DNA from 2 places in the Heyndrickxia faecalis genome. Region 2 is predicted to be linked to the other one. Evidence: riboswitches for the same ligand, from Rfam matches in the RefSeq annotation. Region 2 holds a riboswitch; the other holds the start of a gene.
What was found. Region 2 has a riboswitch for FMN ahead of ABR335_RS08500 (ECF transporter S component). Riboswitches for the same ligand answer to the same signal wherever they lie in the genome.

Region 1: it holds a riboswitch for FMN, as region 2 does, so the genes downstream of both, ribD (bifunctional diaminohydroxyphosphoribosylaminopyrimidine deaminase/5-amino-6-(5-phosphoribosylamino)uracil reductase RibD) here and ABR335_RS08500 (ECF transporter S component) in region 2, are expected to answer to the same signal.

What each region holds. Positions count from the first base shown of each region.
Region 1 is NZ_CP158453.1:112,084-118,989, forward strand. Features, by position in the region: gene ABR335_RS00555 (ParB/RepB/Spo0J family partition protein) at 1-677, shown strand, start outside; gene ABR335_RS00560 (DUF554 domain-containing protein) at 717-1,433, shown strand; gene yyaC (spore protease YyaC) at 1,651-2,274, opposite strand; gene ABR335_RS00570 (mechanosensitive ion channel family protein) at 2,489-3,400, shown strand; gene ABR335_RS00575 (DUF951 domain-containing protein) at 3,390-3,590, shown strand; gene ychF (redox-regulated ATPase YchF) at 3,751-4,851, shown strand; FMN riboswitch at 4,926-5,065, shown strand; gene ribD (bifunctional diaminohydroxyphosphoribosylaminopyrimidine deaminase/5-amino-6-(5-phosphoribosylamino)uracil reductase RibD) at 5,173-6,294, shown strand; gene ABR335_RS00590 (riboflavin synthase) at 6,275-6,906, shown strand, end outside.
Region 2 is NZ_CP158453.1:1,758,789-1,765,694, reverse strand. Features, by position in the region: gene ABR335_RS08525 (hypothetical protein) at 1-206, opposite strand, end outside; gene ABR335_RS08520 (CPBP family intramembrane glutamic endopeptidase) at 231-809, opposite strand; gene ABR335_RS08515 (RecQ family ATP-dependent DNA helicase) at 782-2,266, opposite strand; gene ABR335_RS08510 (helix-turn-helix domain-containing protein) at 2,238-3,314, opposite strand; gene ABR335_RS08505 (ferredoxin) at 3,580-3,828, shown strand; gene ABR335_RS08500 (ECF transporter S component) at 3,860-4,438, opposite strand; FMN riboswitch at 4,586-4,721, opposite strand; gene ABR335_RS08495 (peptidoglycan DD-metalloendopeptidase family protein) at 4,792-5,517, opposite strand; gene ABR335_RS08490 (ATP-binding protein) at 5,617-6,906, opposite strand, start outside.

The DNA.
Region 1 (6,906 bases), 1.6 Mb from region 2:
AGCCGCTTATTGTGCGCAAGAGCATTAAAGGATACGAAATCATTGTCGGGGAACGGAGATACAGAGCCGCAAAAGAAGCAAAACTTACGACGGTGCCGGTTGTCGTCCGCGATTTAAACGACCGGCAGATGATGGAATTTGCTGTGCTCGAGAACCTGCAGCGGGAAGATTTAACGCCGATTGAAGAAGCCAATGCGTACCAGTTTTTGCTTGAGAAACTAAATGTCACACAGGACGAGCTGGCGAAACGGCTCGGAAAAAGCCGGCCCTATATTGCCAATCACCTCCGTATTTTGTCTTTGCCGGTCAGCATCCAGGAGGCCATGTCTAAAGGCAAACTTTCGATGGGACACGGCCGTACGCTGCTTGGCCTGGAAAAGAAAGAAAAAATGGAGGAAATTGCGGAAAAGGTTATTGCCGAAGGATTAAGTGTCCGCCAGCTGGAAAAGCTTGTCCAGCAGCTGAACCGGAATGTTTCACGTGAAACGAAGAAAGACAAGCAGGAAAAAGATATTTTTATCCAGGAACACGAAACGGTTCTGCGCGAAAAGTTTGGGACAACCGTCCATATTAAGCGGACAAAGAAAAAAGGAAAAATTGAAATTGAATTTATGTCCAATGAAGATTTAGAGCGGATTTTACAATTGCTGGATGCCGGTTTTGAACAGGAACCGTAACGATATACAAAGATAAAGAGATAAAAACGGGTGAAAAAGATGGTATTGCTGGGGACAATTGTAAACGGGCTGAGCATTGTGGTCGGTTCTTTTATCGGAAGGCTGTTAAACCATATTCCGGAGCAAATGAAAGGCACCGTGATGCAGGCGATCGGGCTTGCGGTGATGGTGCTGGGGCTCGGAATGGGGCTGAAAAGTGAACAGTATATTATCGTAATATTAAGCCTTGTGATTGGCGCAGTCATCGGCGAAATGCTGCGGCTCGAAGCCCATTTGAACGGGCTCGGTGCCTGGCTGGAAAAAAAGTTTGGAAACAGCGGACAGGGCAGTACGGCCGAAGCCTTTGTGACGGCAACGCTCGTTTTTGTGATTGGCGCGATGGCCATTCTCGGAGCATTGGACAGCGGAATCAGGGGCGACCATACGGTACTGTACACGAAATCTGTTCTGGATGGTTTCACAGCACTGATCTTATCTTCAACCCTCGGTTTTGGGGTGATTTTTTCGGTTGTTCCGGTGATCCTTTATGAAGGTGCCATTGCGTTATTTGCCACGCAAATTAACCGGCTTGTCCCAGCACCGGTGCTGCATTCGTTTATTACCGAAATGACGGCAACCGGCGGAATTATGATTTTTGCTATCGGTTTAAATATTGCGGGGCTTGCCAAAATCAGGGTGGCGAATTTATTGCCGGGCATCGTGGTGGTTGCCGTGCTCATCGGCCTGTTACATGCTTATCATACGGTTTTTGGCTGAATTTTACAGGAATGAAGCAACACCTGTTTATCGGTTGAAGTATGAATGTGAACCGGCAGAAACTTACTGAAGTTGCGGATCCTTTTTGCCGGATCCCGGGCCATACAGGTTGCCGGCTTATTCATTCATCTGATTCCGATTTTTATGGTATAGAAGTTTGCGTTCACCGGGGAATTTCGGATAAACGGTTTCAAAAATGTTGCTGTTTCTGGATCACTTAAATCATTTTCTCCTTCGCCTGTCCGCTGTTCATGGAAATCATGGCGTTTTGATATTGAAGATGCAGATTGGCACGGCTGATGCCTGCAGCGATTAGTTTTGCCATTTTCAGAACAAGATTTAAACGGGTATTCTGAAGGACGGTAAACTCCATAAAACCGCTGATGTTCACAATTCCTGTAATGTGGATGTCGCCAACAGGAGGCAAATCTTTCTTTACACCCGCCCCCGGTTTCACCGGACCGTCGCCGATTTGGATCATGCCGACGCTCTTCATTTTTCCAAGGCAGGCATCGACGGCAATGACGAAGGGGTCGTGGTGCTTTTGATAAATCCTTTCCATATTTTCTTCAAGGTTTAAAGCATGAACCGGCTTATCGAGCGTTCCGTATACGTTGAAGCAGGACAGACCTGTTTCTTCCAAAAAAGTGCCCGTTAAAGGCCCGAGCGAGTCCCCGGTGGAACGATCGGTGCCGATGCAGACCACCACCAATTCCCTGTTTGTACTTTTCGGAAGTGCTGATAAAATATGATTGGATATAATTTCTTTTGCCAGAACATCATCATGAAATACCTTGATACGATTGCCGCTGAATTCCAATTGTCCTTTTCTCAGATTCATATCAGCCACTCCCTCTTTGTAATAGTACCAGTATACGGAAAATCAAAAAAATCTATACATTTAACATATCTCTTTTTTGATACCCGCAACCGGCAGTTTTACACTTGATTCAGCCGCCAATCAAAAAGGTAATTTTTGAAAAGCGGAGCCGGTTGTCGAGCAAGCGCGGTTTTTTTGTTACAATAACGTTAAAAGAAATGAAGGTTGGTGGAATATGGGCCATTTTGAGACATATCTCAAACACCTCACATCCAAGTGGTTAAATGAAGATACATGGATCGAAATCGGGGAGACAGTGCTGAAGATCATTGTGGTGATGCTTGTCGCATCGCTTGTCATTAAATTCGGCAAAAAGGCGATTGGCAAAATTTTTGCAGTCCGTGCCAAAGCCCCTCTCCGGTTTTCAGAGCGGCGCGAGGCCACGTTGTTGCGGCTGATGGTGAACACACTGACCTATCTCGTCTGGTTTGTTGCCATTGTCACGATTTTGTCCATTCTCGGCATCAATGTCCAGGGGCTTCTGGCCGGTGCCGGAATTGTCGGGCTGGCTGTCGGGTTCGGGGCGCAAAGCCTTGTAAAAGACGTTATTTCCGGATTCTTTATTATCTTTGAAGACCAGTTTTCGGTCGGTGATACGGTGCAGGTCGGGAAATACGAAGGCGTTGTGGAAGAAATCGGGCTCAGGACAACAAAAATCAAAAACTGGACCGGCGAATTATACATCATTCCGAACGGCAATATTTCCGAAGTCACCAATTTGTCCATTCATAACAGCGTTGCCGTTGTGGATGTCCGTATTCCGTACGAAGAGGATATCGATAAAGCGGAAGCGGCCATTCAGGAAATACTGGTGTCATTTGCCGGACAGCACGAAGAGGTCGTGACAGAGCCTGAACTGTTGGGCGTCCAGCAGCTCGGCACCACGGATGTTACACTCAGGGTGGTAGCGGAAACCCTCCCGATGGCACACTGGTATATTGCGAGAGTGCTGAAAAAAGAAATTAAAAAAGCATTGGACGAAAATCGCATCCATGCACCTTATCCGAAAATGGTGACTTATTCCCGTACTGAGAAAGAAGAGGCATTGGCCGGCCAATTTCTAAAGGGGGATGAACATGGAAGATAAAAATTTCGGGTTGTATGATATTGTGGAAATGAAAAAGCAGCATCCGTGCGGCACAAACCGCTGGAAAATTATCCGGATGGGGGCGGATATCCGCATTAAATGTGAAGGATGTGGACATAGCGTGCTGCTGCCACGCAGGGAATTTGCCCGCAAACTGAAAAAAATCCTCGTTAAGCACGAAGAAGCATAGCCCTTTTATGGGTGTCTTTTTTTGGGAGCCGGGGTGCGGTTAAAATAAGGCCGGCAAACGAAACATGTTAACCGGGCGCATCCGGTGGCACCCCGGGGGTTTTTGATACAGCCGGGAAAAACTTGAAAGATACGAGAATGTTTGAAGGAGTGGACATAAAATGGCGTTAACAGCCGGAATTGTCGGTTTGCCGAATGTCGGAAAATCGACTTTATTTAATGCGATTACAAAAGCCGGGGCCGAATCTGCGAACTATCCGTTTTGTACAATTGACCCGAATGTCGGCATGGTGGAAGTGCCGGACGAACGGCTGGAAAAATTAACAGAACTGTACCATCCGAAAAAAACGGTCCCGACCACTTTTGAATTTACGGATATTGCCGGGATCGTCAAAGGCGCAAGCAAAGGGGAAGGGCTCGGGAATAAGTTTCTTTCCCATATCCGCCAGGTGGACGCAATCTGCCATGTCGTTCGTTGTTTTGAGGACGAGAACATTACACATGTTTCCGGGAAAGTCGATCCGATTGATGATATCGAAACGATCAATCTTGAATTGATCCTGGCCGATCTTGAAACGGTGGACAAGCGGATCGGGCGTGTAGAGAAAATCGCAAAACAGAAGGATAAAGAAGCCGTTGCCGAATATGAAGTGCTGACCAAATTAAAGGCGGCTTTTGAAGCGGAAAAACCGGCACGGGCGGTGGAACTGACCGAAGACCAGCAAAAAATCGTCAAAGGGTTCCAGCTTTTAACAAGCAAGCCGGTTTTGTATGTGGCCAATGTCGGGGAAGATGACATTCAGGATCCGTCTGCAAACCCGTATGTCGGGAAGGTGCGTGAATATGCCAAACAGGAAGGCGCGGAAGTGATTGTCATCTGTGCCCGCATTGAAGAAGAAATTGCCGAACTGGATGACGATGAGAAAAAGATGTTTTTAACCGAACTCGGCATCCAGGAATCCGGACTTGACCAGCTGATTAAAGCTGCTTACAGCCTGCTTGGCCTTGCGACTTATTTTACGGCTGGGGAACCGGAAGTCCGCGCGTGGACATTCAAAAAAGGCATGAAAGCCCCGCAATGCGCAGGCATTATTCACTCCGATTTTGAAAAAGGGTTTATCCGGGCTGAAACGGTGTCGTATGAAGATTTAATCAAATATGGCAGCGTGGCAGCAGCAAGAGAAGCCGGAAAAGTGCGCCTGGAAGGAAAAGACTACGTTGTCCAGGACGGCGATGTCATGCATTTCAGGTTTAATGTATAACAGGACTTTTGGACGAATATTCAAATTGTATTGAAAAAATTCAAATCATCCGTTAAAATAGGTATCAGTCGAATATTTTCCTTCGGGGCAGGGTGCAATTCCCGACCGGCGGTGATGAGGAAACTCAAAGCCCGTGACCCGTATTCTCCGGAATGCGGTGGATTTGGTGAAATTCCAAAGCCGACAGTGACAGTCTGGATGGGAGAAGGATCAAACGTTTCATTGGAACGTGTATTTCATGATGCCGTTTTGCCCCGCACATCTTCGTGCGGGTTTTTTGTTTTCACGGGTATATGTTGGCGGAAATTGCATACAGGAGGCATGAAAGGATTGCAAAAAGAAGATTATATGCAGCTTGCACTCCATTTGGCCGAAAGTGTGGCCGGGCAGACTTCCCCGAATCCCCCGGTTGGAAGTGTCGTCGTGAAAAACGGCACGATCGCCGGGATGGCGGCCCACTTAAAGGCGGGAGAAAAACATGCGGAAAGGCTTGCGGTGGAACAGGCCGGGCCGCTTGCAGAGGGTGCTGAAGTTTTTGTGACGCTCGAGCCGTGTGCCCATTACGGAAAGACGCCGCCGTGCGCAGATTTTTTAATTGAAAAAGGCATCAAAACAGTATATATCGCTGCATTGGACCCCAATCCGCTTGTCGCAGGCAAAGGAATAGAAAAGCTCAGGCAAGCCGGAGTAAAAGTGGAAACCGGGATATTGAAGGAACAAGCGGAAAAGTTGTACCGCCCTTTTTTCCACTTTATTCAAACGAAAACACCGTTTGTCACTGTCAAAACCGCCATGACGGCAGACGGAAAAATTGCATCTGAAACCCGTGACAGCAAATGGATCACAAGTGAAGAAGCAAGGCGTGATGCCCGCCGGTTAAGAAGCAGGCATGATGCAATACTTGTCGGCATACAAACCGTTCTCCATGATAACCCCCTTCTCACCACACGTTTGCCCCATTCCAGGAAAAATCCTATTCGCATTGTATTAGACACCCATTTGCGCATCCCGCCGGAAGCGAAAGTGCTAAGCGGCGATGCGCCAACCATTATTTTTTGCGGAAGCGATGCACCAAAAGAAAAAGAACAATGTCTGAAGCAGCTTGATGTCGAAGTGGTCCGCATGCCGCATGCCCACCTCTTGATCCGTGACGTGTTAGCAGCGCTCGGGGAAAAAGGCATCATGACTTTACTCGTCGAAGGCGGCGCGGCAGTAAACGGCTCATTTTTAAAAGAAGGCGCAGTGCAGCAGTATATTTTTTACATTGCCCCGAAAGTGATCGGCGGGAAAAACGCGCCGTCCCCTTTCGGTGGACACGGGTTTGGCAAGGTGGCCGATGCTTTGCCGCTCCGGTTTGAAAAAGTGGAACAGATCGGGCCTGATTTAAAAATCACGGCTGCCGTCCAAAAGGAGGTGCCGGCGCATGTTTACAGGGATTATTGAAGAAATCGGCATATTGAAACGTGTGGAAAGAGGCCCCCGCTCCCTTAAGCTTGCCGTACAGGCCAGGACGGTTCTCCAAGATGTACGGCTTGGCGACAGCATTGCAGTGAACGGTGTTTGCTTAACCGTCACATCCTATACGCCAAATGCATTTACGGCTGATGTCATGCCTGAAACATTTTTCAGCACGGCATTGGCCGGGCTGAACATCGGCAGCAAGGTCAACCTTGAACGGGCAATGGCTGCAGGCGGGCGGTTCGGCGGGCATTTTGTCACAGGGCATGTTGATGGCACGGGCACGGTCTGTTTGAAACAAAGGATGGAAAATGCCGTTTATATCACGATTTCTGTTCCCTCCTCCCTGTCCGCCTTTCTGATCCCAAAAGGCTCGGTTGCACTCGACGGCACCTCCCTGACTGTGTTCGGGGCTGCGGACGGGCAATTAACCGTTTCATTGGTGCCGCATACGCAGCAGCATACGATATTGCCGGAAAAAAAGATTGGCGATGCCGTGAATATTGAATGCGATATTTTGGCCAAGTATATGGCAGGGCTGTTCAGGAACGGAGAACGGGCGGAAAAAGAGAGCGGCATGATGGCGCTCTTAAAAGA
Region 2 (6,906 bases):
ACGGCAATCGGCACTAAAATAAAAATGACAGCCAATAGGTTCACAAGCGGCAACCGGGAGCGGGATTCCTTTTCGGTACTTTTCCGCTTTTCTGCCCGCGAAACGGCCGCCGCCGTTTGTTTCTCCGTTTTTTCCTTTGCTTTGCCGGCCGGTTCAAGCTTTTGCCGCCGTTTTTCCATTTCAATGATATATTTTTCGTCTGACATGGCTTCCCCTTCCCCACATCCGGACTAAATCCCCTGTTTTTTGATGCGGATACCTAGTAAACAATCGATTGTAAAATGCATGATGATGACCGCCGGAAGATTTTCATGAGAAAGCGCATAAACGGCACCAATCCAAAAACTCAAAAGCAGCACATTCGCGATTAAATACCAGTGGTCAAAATACCGGATATGCATGAGTGCAAAAATAAGGCTTGCTGCCGGCAATCCAAAATGCGTCTGGATGGCGCCCCGAAACAAGAGCTCTTCCGCCACCGCGATCAGCGCCGTTAAAGCAATAATAGACGGAACCGAACGGGTTTTAAAAATCCGCTCATTCACGCCCCCGTCATCATAATACGCTTTCGGGAGCCATTTCATGAGCAAAGTATCCGCAAAAACGACAGCAACTCCGTTTAATAAACCGTATGCACATTTCGCAAATGACATATGAAAGTGCTGAAAAAATGCTTTGCCATCCGGAAATAACAGAAATCCGAGCAAAGCGGCAGCAAACAGGAGAATCAGCTGTGTCAAAATTAAGTGAAAAGTAAGTTCCCGGTCTGTGAGTTCCTTGATCAAATCCGCCTGTTTTCTTCGTGCCATTTTTGTTCCCCTTTTCTGAATAGGTCCTGCAAAAGCAATTCCCATGCAGGAACGGTTTCGAGGGTGCCCCCGCTTTTTTGATTGCTTTCATATAAGGCTGTTTCAAGGCCGCAAATGTCACAGCACGCTTCATTGCCAGCAGCGGGCGGTTCACCGAAATACCGTAAAATTTCCGAGCGGCGGCATGACGAAGACCGGACCATCTGCACCATTTCCTTTAACTTCCGGCGCTTGTACGCCATCCGCTCGTCCCGGATGGCTGCAACCTCCCGGGTCCATGCTTCTTCCGGCAGGTTAAGCACTCTATGGTGCAGCAGAAACCGGAGTTGCGGTTCCGTGCATCCAAGCGCCGCCCCGGCTTCCTTCAAATCTCCTTTCCATCTGCTGAAAGCGGCCAATTGTGCATCAGTCGGAAGCTCAGCCTCGATCAGCTGAAGCGGGAGCCGTTCATCCCCTTCCGTATACAAAAGGACGGCAATGCTCGGGAGCCCGTCCCGCCCGGCTCTACCGATTTCCTGCAGATAGGCTTCCATCTGCAACGGCAGGTGAAAATGGATGACAAAGCGGATATCTGCTTTGTTCACCCCCATGCCAAACGCGCTTGTCGCACAAATGATCTTGATCTGTCCGTAAATAAACTGCTGCTGGATCAAAATTCTTTGCTCCTGGTCAATGCCGCTGTGATAGGCGGCCGCTTCGGCGATCCCCTCCTGCCTTAACCGCGCCGCCATTTCCTCAGCCGCCTTTTTGCTTGAAAAATAGATGATGCCGGGCTTCTGCAAGTTTTTCGCATAGGCAACTAGTTTTTCCTCTTTTTCGCGGTATGAAGGAATCCGGTCTATTTTAATGGCGATATTGGGCCTGTTGACAGAATAAATAAACCGGTTTGGGTCTTTTAAGCCAAGATACTTGCAAATATCGTCCCTCACCTGTTCTGTTGCTGTGGCGGTCAGAGCTAGGGTAAGCGGTGTGCCCAATTGTTTCCGGACTTCGCCAAGGTTTAAGTATTCCGGCCTGAAATCATGACCCCACTGGGAAATACAATGCGCTTCATCGACTGCAAAGAGCGCAGTCCGGATGGTTTTTAATTTTCCGAGGACATGGCGGTTGTGCAGCATCTCCGGCGAGACAAAGATGAATTTGAAAGCGCCCAGATGCGCAAGGGCCGCTTCCCGCTCCGGACCGGTTAAAAACGAATTTAACGCAACCACACTTTTTTCGCCGCGCATTTTCATCTGCTCTGTCTGGTCCTGCATGAGCGATAAAAGCGGAGAAACAATGATGCAGGATCCGTCCAGCAAATAGGCAGGCAACTGGTAGCATAAAGATTTTCCGGTACCGGTCGCAAGCATCGCCAGTGTATCTTTACCGTCCAGCAGTGAACGGATGACTTCTTCCTGCCCTGGCCGGAATGCGCTGAACCCGAACTTACTTTTCAAAAAGCTTAAAAGATCCACTGCGGCCCATCCTTTCTGCCAATACAAGGCGAATATGGAAATACGGGATGTCCCCTACTTTTTCTTTAATCGGTTTTAATTTCTTTGTATTTAAATCAGCGGCTGCCCGGATGATCTTTTGTTCTTCATCCTTTGGCACATACCGGTTCAGCGGAAAATCCGGGACCGTTAACGCGATTTCAATCAAATGGTCTTCAATCGTGCTTTGTTTTAACCCTCTCAGCGTGCTGATTTCCGCAATCGTTTTCCCTTGCTTCAAGAAGCCAAATGTCACCGCGGCAGACCGGGTCAGTGGCAAGGCCTTTTGCACATCGTGAAGCATTTGGTATAAATACCGGAATGTTTCAGGATCTCCGAGGATGCGCCGGACGATAAAATGAAGCAAATGCAAAAACCGGTACCAGTACTCTACAGGATCAAGGTGCAGGGCGGAGGCAGCCTGCGTGATCGTATATCCGATCCGGCCCGCACCCGTCAACCGAAGGACAAAAATTTCAGGCTTTTCCGGCGGGCTGCCGGAAAACAGACGGTAAAATTCACGGTACAAATGCTCCGCTAACGCAATCCTGCTTTTTGCATGCTGTTTCAGCCAGTTTTTTGCCCAAGCCTGAAGAGCCGGGTCCCTTTGAACCGGATAATATACTTTATTTCCATACACTAAGTTGGATACGGCCTGGGTAATGAGATTCAACCTTTTCCAAAACAGATTTGCCGAATCCTGGTATTTCAAGCCGTCCAGGTAAGGAAACCGTTCTTCCATCCTGCCGGTTGCCAAAAGCAGGGCAGCACCTTTTTCTGTGACCACGCAGGCATCCGGGCCGCTTTTTTGCAGCAACCCGGCTTTTAATAGGGCCTCTACTTCGCGTGTGAAAGCCTCACGGGAAATAAATGGAAACGTTTGAAAGAGCCTGCCAATCTTGAAAAAATGGGAATCCTGGATCGTCTGTGCTGATTTTTTGCCGTTTAATAGATGAAAAACAGCATAAGGGGTGCGTTCTCCATTCAGGTTGCTGAAGCAATCCAGCAATACAGCCTGTAAAAAAGGCATCTGAATCCTCTCCTGTTCTTTAGCTGAAAAAAGGGGGAAGTGCAAGGAAAAATCGGGGGTTGGTTCTATTTTAACATGGAAACCGGCGATTTGTTTACCATTTTTTTCATTGATTCGACAGGTTTCACGAACTCCGCCAGCCCGCTATTGAAATAAGAAAAAAAGAGTTTTAAAATGAAGGAGAAACACCGGCATGCCTTCGTGCACATGACGAGGCTGCCCGTTTTTCTTTTCTGCCATGATTGAACAACGAGGAGGAATCAAAATGGCAAAGTTTACAATCGTGGACAAAGATACATGCATCGCTTGCGGCGCTTGTTCCGCCAGCGCTCCTGATATTTTCGACTATGACGATGAAGGGCTTTCTTTTGTGATTTTGGATGATAATAAAGGCACTGCGGAAGTCCCGGAAATATTGGAAGATGACCTGATGGATGCCTTTGAAGGATGCCCGACAGAATCGATTAAAGTTTCCGACAAGCCTTTTGATGGCGATCCGTTAAAATACGAATGAAAAAAAGCAGGCCGTTTGAGCCTGCTTTTTTTCATATTCTTTTCCCCCCAATGGCGGATGCTTTGTCAATCCAATTTTTCATTTTTGTAAACATGAGCATAAACAAAGCCGTCACGATGAGGCCTTTCACAAGATTAAAAGGCAGCACGCCCGCCACAATATACGCTTTTACATTCCCGACCGAAAAGTTCATGAAGTACAGGTAAGCCGGTAAAATGACGAAATAATTTAAAATGCTCATACATACCGACATGGATACCGTGCCAGTGACTAGACCTACAGTCATGCCTTTTTTTGTCCGCATCCGTTTGTAAATGAGATATGTCGGCAGGACGAACAGCATCCCTGCAAAAAAGTTTGCCACATTCCCGATCGGTACCCCTGCTTCACTGCCGAGTGATAAATAATTCAGGATATTTTTGATTAGTTCCGCTACAACAGAAGCCATCGGCCCGTAAAGAAGGGCTGCCACCAATACCGGAATGTCGCTGAAGTCCACTGTTAAAAACGATGGAAAAGGCGGAACCGGAAATTTAATAAACATCAGCATAAAAGCCAGAGCACTGAGCAACGCGACCGCAACGAATTGCTTTACATCCCATTTCTTCATTTAAACTTCCTCTCTCCTTGTGACCGATTTATCATCAAAGGAAGAAAGGTGCCGCGGACCAAAATGAAAAGCCCCTGACAAAATGTCGGGGGCTTTGTAATAGGCGAGTCCAAATAAGCGTTTAATACGTCATTAAACACTGGCAACCCTTATCTTCTCCCATCCAGACTATACTGTCGGTTTTGGAATTTCACCAAATCCTGCCGGAAATCCGGCTCGCGGACTGAAAGGCAACTGCCTTATCACCGCCGGTCGGGAATCTCACCCAGCCCCGAAGATAAATCGTATGAAATTTTGATTACAAGCTTATTATACATGCCGGCTGCCATTTTGTGAAGCATTCCGCATCACTTTCATTCATTTTTTATTTTCAGCACCTGGCCGGCCATAATCCGGTCCGACCGCAATTTGTTCCAGCTTTTCAGCCTTCCCACGCTCGTATGAAAATGGAGGGCAATGTTCCAGAGCGTGTCGCCTTTTTTCACAGTGTAAGCTGCAGGCTGAGGGACGGTGGAAGCAGCAAAAACCCCGTAAGGATCATGGGTCTTGGCGGAAACCGTCTGGCCCGGCGCGCCTGGTCCGAAGATCAAAAACGGGTCAATGGCGTTTTTCTTATCCGGCGTCCATGGCCCGTTATGCACTTCAAAATGAAGATGGATACCAGTTGAATGGCCGGTCGAACCCATATAGCCGACCACCTTTCCTTTTTCAACATGCTGCCCCGCTCTCACTGCCCTTCCGGCAAGATGGGCGTAAACCGTTTCATAACCGGACGGATGGCGGATAAAAACAACATGGCCGTAGGATGCGGACAGATAGGAACGGATAACGGTACCTTCTTGGGCGCTGAATACTTTTGCGCGGTATCTTCCGGCAATATCAAGCCCTTTATGTGTGCCGTATCTTGTGTTAAATGTGTCGGAGATCGTCCCTGCCGCCGGAAAAATCCAGTCTTTTGTCGCTTCATGGATAACCGACCCGGATGCGGCTACGTCATTTGCCGAACAGGCAAACCCCAGGCATGCAGCTGTCAATGAAACGAAAAGGCATATTTTGATGTATGCCGGCAATTGATCCACCCCATTTTCATTTTTTCAATTCCGTTTCAAGCAAAGCCATCTTCTAAGATGCGCAAAAAACGGGAAAATATACAAAAAAAGGCAGACCCGGCGCAGAGGTCAGCCTTTTTTTGGAAGGAAAAATGAAAAGGTGGTCCCTTCCCCTAATTTGCTTTTGACAAAGATCCGGCCACCATGCCCTTCGACAATGTTTTTGGCAATCGCAAGGCCCAGCCCTGTTCCCGATTTGCCGCGCGTCCTTGCTTTATCCGCTTTGTAAAAGCGTTCAAATACAAACGGCAAATCTTCATCCGGAATACCGGATCCGTTGTCTTCGACGTGTACATATACGCCGCCGGGTGCTTCTTCCTCTTTTACTTTGACGTAACCGTTCGGGGAAGTATGCCGGAGGGCGTTATCAATTAAATTCGTCAGCACCTGTTCAATCCTGTCGGCATCGATTTCAAGGGTGAGATCGCTGTCCGAAGTCTCGCAAACGAGGTCGATTCCTTTTTCTTTCGCGATGCCGTTAAATTTATGTGTCACTCTTTCGATGAAACTGTTGAATGAGACCGGCTCCATTCTAAACGAAAAATGCCCTGCTTCCATTCTTGCCAGATCGAGCAGCTCATTGACAAGCCGGCCGATCCTGAGCGTTTCATCGTAAATGATTTTGGCAAATTCTTTCTTTTCTTCTTCACTTGCCGCAATATCATCAATGATCGCTTCGCTGTATCCCTGCAGCATGGCAACCGGCGTCCGCAATTCGTGCGAAACGTTTGCGATAAAATCATCGCGCAGCTTGTCCAGCTTCCGTTCTTCCGTCATATCGCGGATAATGGTGACAACGCCGCGGATCCGAGACAAATTATAAAGCGGGCTTGCAATCATAACATAGTACCGGCCGTTGATTTCAATTTCATCCGTCTGTTCTTTCTCCGTTTCGACCACTTTTGCAAGCAATGCGGACAGCCCTTCAGGAAGTGGAGCATCTTTTGCAGCCTGGTTATGATACCAGTTTTGAAGAAACATCTCAGCCGGCGGGTTCATGATTAAAATGGCGCCGTCCCGGTTAAAGGTCAAAACACCATCGGCCATGCTGCTTAAAATATTCCGCAGCTGCTCTTTTTCCTGCTTTAAGGCGTCCATATTAAATTTAAGCTGTCGCCCCATCGTATTAAAAGCGGTCGCCAGTTCCCCGATTTCATCACGGGTTAAAATCGGCACCTTTTTGTCAAAACGCCCTTTTGCCACTTCAAAAGCCGCTTCCCGCATTTTATGCAATGGCCCGCCAATCCTTTTTGAAAGGAAGAAAGCAAAGCCGGTCGTTAAAATAATGGCAATGCCTGCACCGAGCAAAATGATTTTTGTCGTTTGCCGCGTCATTTCCTGAAGCACTTCCAATGACTG